DNA from 2 places in the Actinoplanes sp. NPDC051343 genome. Region 1 is predicted to be linked to the other one. Evidence: riboswitches for the same ligand, from Rfam matches in the RefSeq annotation. Region 1 holds a riboswitch; the other holds the start of a gene.
What was found. Region 1 has a riboswitch for thiamine pyrophosphate ahead of ACIA5C_RS29695 (ECF transporter S component). Riboswitches for the same ligand answer to the same signal wherever they lie in the genome.

Region 1 (2,193 bases):
TCGACCAGCGGGAGGGCCTCGGCGACCCGGTGCTCGACGATGATCAGGGTGGCGTCGGAGACACCGGACCGGACGATCGCCTCCCGCACCAGCGAGGCGCCCGCCGGGTCGAGGTTGGCTGTCGGCTCGTCGAGCAGCACCAGCCCGGGACGCATCGCCAGGACCCCGGCCAGCGCCAGGCGCTGCGCCTCGCCGCCGGAAAGCGCGGCGGTCGGGCGGGTGATCGGGTAGGGGAAGCCGACCCGGTCGAGGGCGTCGCTGACCCGGGGCCAGATGTCGGCCTCCCGCACCCCCCGGTTTTCCAGTCCGAACGCGACGTCGTCGCCGCTGCGGGCCATCACCAGCTGGGTCTGCGGGTCCTGGAACAGGATGCCGACGCGTTCCCGGGCCTTGCGCGGGTCGAGGCCGTCGACCTCGACCGTCCCCTCCGATTCGCCGGAGTCGTCGGGCAGCAGGCCGGCCAGCGCGGCGAGCAGGGTGCTCTTGCCGGCCCCGGAGGGCCCGAGCAGCAGCACCCGCTCGCCGTGCGCGATCTGCAGGTCGACGTCGCGGATCGCCCAGGCGCGGCGGCCGGCATGCCGCCACCCGAACCCGCGAAGCACGACCTCACTCATGGTTTGAACAGGCCCGGTTCAGACCAGCGCCCGTTCCCGGCCCGCGGCGAAGCGGTCCAGGACCCCGGTCTGTGCGAGCGCCTTGACCAGGAGGGCACTGCCCAGGCCGGCGATCACCAGCGAGGACGCCGCGGTGATCAGGATGTACGGGATCCGCATGCTCGCCCACGAAGTGCCCGGGTACCAGACGAACACGTCGTAGATCGAGGCGACGAGCCCGGCCAGTGCGCCCGAGAGCAGCGCCACCGGGAGCCGCCACACCTTGTAGAGGAACAGTGCGAAGGCCAGTTCGCCGCCGAGCGCTTCCAGCGGGCCCTGTACGACCAGGGTCCAGCCCCAGCTGGTGCCGATCGCGACCGACACCAGCGCGGCCAGGGTCAGGGTGTAGAACGCCGCGCCCGGCTTGCGGACGATCAGCGCGCCGAGTACGGCCGGGACGAGCCACATGCCGTAGATGACGGCCCGTCCGGGCAGGGGGATGGCGTCGGCCGGGCCGTTCCAGAGAAAGTTCCAGGCCCAGAAGATGACGCCGAACGCGACCGCGATGATGGATGCGATCACGATGTCGATGGTTCGCCAACGGTTGTTCATAATTTGCCTCCCAGCGGGTACCGGGAGAAGACGCACGCTCGATCAAGACCGAACTTCCTGCGCTGGCATTACCCAGATCAGGTTCGAGGGTCTGCGGGCCTGGTCGGCTCGCACTCTCAGCGCTGTGCGCTCCCCTGTCGGATTGCTAGTTTCGATGACGCTAACACCGGTTGACGGGTTGTGACAGCGAGGGAGTGATCACATGCGGGTGGCGACGACGCGCCGGGAGATCAAGGCGCGCGGGCTGACCTTCGACGTCTTCGAGGGTGGACCCGCCGACGGGCAGCCGATCCTGCTGCTGCACGGCTTCCCGCAGGACCACCGCGAGTTCGACCTGATCCTGCCCCGGCTGCACGCGGCCGGCCTGCGCACGTACGCCCTCGATCAGCGCGGCTATTCGCCCGGCGCGCGCCCGGCGGCGGTCGCCGACTACCGCCTGGCCGAGCCGACCGCGGATGCGGTCGCCGTGATCGAGGCCCTCGGCCTCGAGTCGGCCCACGTGGTCGGCCACGACTGGGGTGCGCAGGTGGCGTGGCTGGTGGCCGGTCAGCACCCGGAGCGGGTGCGCTCGCTGACCGCGATCTCGGTGCCGCACCCGCGTGCGCTCGGCCTCGCCCTCCGGGTACGCCCGACCCAGCGCGCCCGCTTCGTCTATCAGGCCTTTTTCCGTTCGCCAGGCTCCGAGCGGGCGCTGCTGGCCGGCAACGGTGCCCTGCTCAAGAGCATGATGCGCGCGATCGGCGAGCGGGCGGCGCTCTACGCCGACGCGATGCGTGAGCCGGGCCGGCTGACCGGCGGCCTGAACTGGTACCGCGCGCTCAGCCCCAAAGCCCTGCGGAGCATGGGCGTGGTCACCGTGCCGACGACGTACATCTGGAGCGACCGCGACCCGGTCTTCCGGATCACCGCCGCGCTCCGGACCGCCGACTGGGTGCAGGCCGACTATCAGCTCGTCGCGATGCGCGACATCGGTCACTGGGTGCCCGAG
Region 2 (2,193 bases), on a different contig from region 1:
AAGCTGCGCGAGCTGATGCTGATGTACAAGCAGAAGGCGGCGTACAACTCCGACATGGCGTCGCGCTACCAGTCGGCGCAGACCCGGTTGCGCAAGTTCGAGGAGGCCGGCCCGCCGCCGCTGCCGCCCAAGGACCAGTCGCTGCGGATGGATCTGCGCGGCGGGCGTACGGCCAAGCGGGCCGTGATCTGCTCGGATCTCGAGATGGAAAACCTGACGTTCCCGTTCGATCTGGAGATCTGGTACGGCGACCGCGTGGCCGTGCTCGGGGCGAACGGCACCGGCAAGTCGCATTTCCTGCGGCTGCTGGCGGCCGGCGGCACCAGCCCCGACGTCGAAAATCAGCCGGTCGACGGGGCGCCGCTGGCCCACGTGAAGCACAACGGTGTGGCTCGGCTGGGCGCCCGGGTGCGACCGGGGCACTTCTCGCAGACCCACGATCGGCCGGAACTGGTCGACCGGACGTTGGTCGAGATCCTGTGGCGGGGTGACGAACATCGCTCCGGGCGCGATCGGGCCGGGGCGATGAAGGCCCTCAACCGATATGAGCTGGCCGCGCAGGGCGACCAGAAGTTCGGCACGCTCTCGGGCGGGCAGCAGGCACGGTTCCTGGTGCTGCTGCTCGAGCTCTCCGGCGCGACGTTGTTGCTGCTCGACGAGCCGACCGACAACCTCGACCTGGCCTCGGCCGAGGCGCTCGAGGAAGGGTTGATGGCGTTCGAGGGCACGGTGATCGCGGTGACCCACGACCGCTGGTTCACCCGGTCGTTCGATCGGTTCGTGCTGTTCCAGGGTGACGGAGAGGTGGTCGAGACACCACAGCCAGTTTGGGAAGTGCGCTAGCGCTTTCGGTCGCGGGCCGGTTATGGTCCGAGGAAGAACCAACCCCACGGGAGTCCGGTGCACCGGGCTGAGAGGGGGGCTGTTGCGGCCCCCGACCGTCGAACCTGATCCGGGTCATGCCGGCGCAGGGAGGAGCGTGTGGTGTTTCCTCGGTTGCACATCATCACCGACTCGCTGGACGTCGTGCGGGCGGTGGTCGGGCTCGGCCCGGTTGCGATCCAGATCCGGGTCAAGTCGTCCTCTCGGCTGGCCTACGAGTTGGCGCTGGCCGCGTTGCCGTTGTGCCGCACGGCCGGCGCGTTGTGCCTGATCGATGATCGGGTCGAGGTGGCGCTGGCCGTCGGGGCCGATGGCGTTCACGTGGGGTCGTCCGATCTACCGGTTTCGGTGGCTCGGCGGCTTCTCGGTCCGACGGCCGTCGTCGGAGGCACTTGTCGCGACCTTGCGGACATCCGTCGCGCGGTTGCCGATGGTGCTTCCTATGTCGGGCTCGGTCCGGTCTTCGCCACGTCCACAAAGGATGGCCTGCCGCCGCCCATGGGGCCGGCGGTGGCCGGCGCCGCGGCCGCCGCGGCGCCCGAGATCCCGGTGATCGCGATCGGCGGGATCACCGTCGACCGGGTGCCGGAACTCCGGACCTACGGGGTGGCCGTGGTCTCGGCGATCGCGGCCGACCCGGTCGGTGCCACCACCTCGTTCCTGAAGGCGCTGTCGTGAGCGTCGCGGTGGTCGGCGGCGGGATCATCGGCCTGTCCATCGCCTCGCGGCTGGTGGACAACGGCGCCGACGTCACGATCTTCGACGACGGTGAGTACGGCGCCTGGAACGTCGCCGCCGGCATGCTCGCGCCGGGCGGGGAGGCGGCCTTCGAGACACCGGCCCTGGTCCGGCTGATGTCGTCGTCCGCCGAGCGCTGGTCGTCGTTCGCGGCCTCGCTCGGCGTCGACGTGGGCTACGACGAGACGGGCACGCTGAGCCTCGCCGTCACGGCCGACGACGTCGCCGTGGCCGCGCGGGAGTGGCCTTCGCCGGCCCTGCGGCCCTCCCGCCTGCGCGAACTCGAGCCGGCCCTGTCGCCGCGGGTGCGGGCCGGCGTGCACCGGCCGGCCGATTGCCAGGTCGACCCGCGCCGGGTCGTGGCGGCGCTGCGGGAGCGGCTCGGCGACCGGATCGTCACCAAGCGGCTGTCGACGCTCGACGAGGCCGGCGCGCCGACGGTCGTGGTGGCGGCGGGCTGCGGCACGGCGGCGCTCACCGGCCTGCCGATCCGGCCGGTCAAAGGCCAGGTGCTCCGGCTGCGCGGCGAACCCGGGCTGCTCCGGCACGTGATCGAGGCGACGGTCGACGGGC

Region 2: linked by a shared signal. The riboswitch ahead of thiE (thiamine phosphate synthase) and the one ahead of ACIA5C_RS29695 (ECF transporter S component) in region 1 are both predicted to bind thiamine pyrophosphate.

What each region holds. Positions count from the first base shown of each region.
Region 1 is NZ_JBITEL010000009.1:357,917-360,109, reverse strand. Features, by position in the region: gene ACIA5C_RS29700 (ABC transporter ATP-binding protein) at 1-614, opposite strand, end outside; gene ACIA5C_RS29695 (ECF transporter S component) at 633-1,205, opposite strand; TPP riboswitch at 1,242-1,351, opposite strand; gene ACIA5C_RS29690 (alpha/beta fold hydrolase) at 1,408-2,193, shown strand, end outside.
Region 2 is NZ_JBITEL010000010.1:161,080-163,272, reverse strand. Features, by position in the region: gene ACIA5C_RS30865 (ABC-F family ATP-binding cassette domain-containing protein) at 1-843, shown strand, start outside; TPP riboswitch at 880-991, shown strand; gene thiE (thiamine phosphate synthase) at 982-1,560, shown strand; gene thiO (glycine oxidase ThiO) at 1,557-2,193, shown strand, end outside.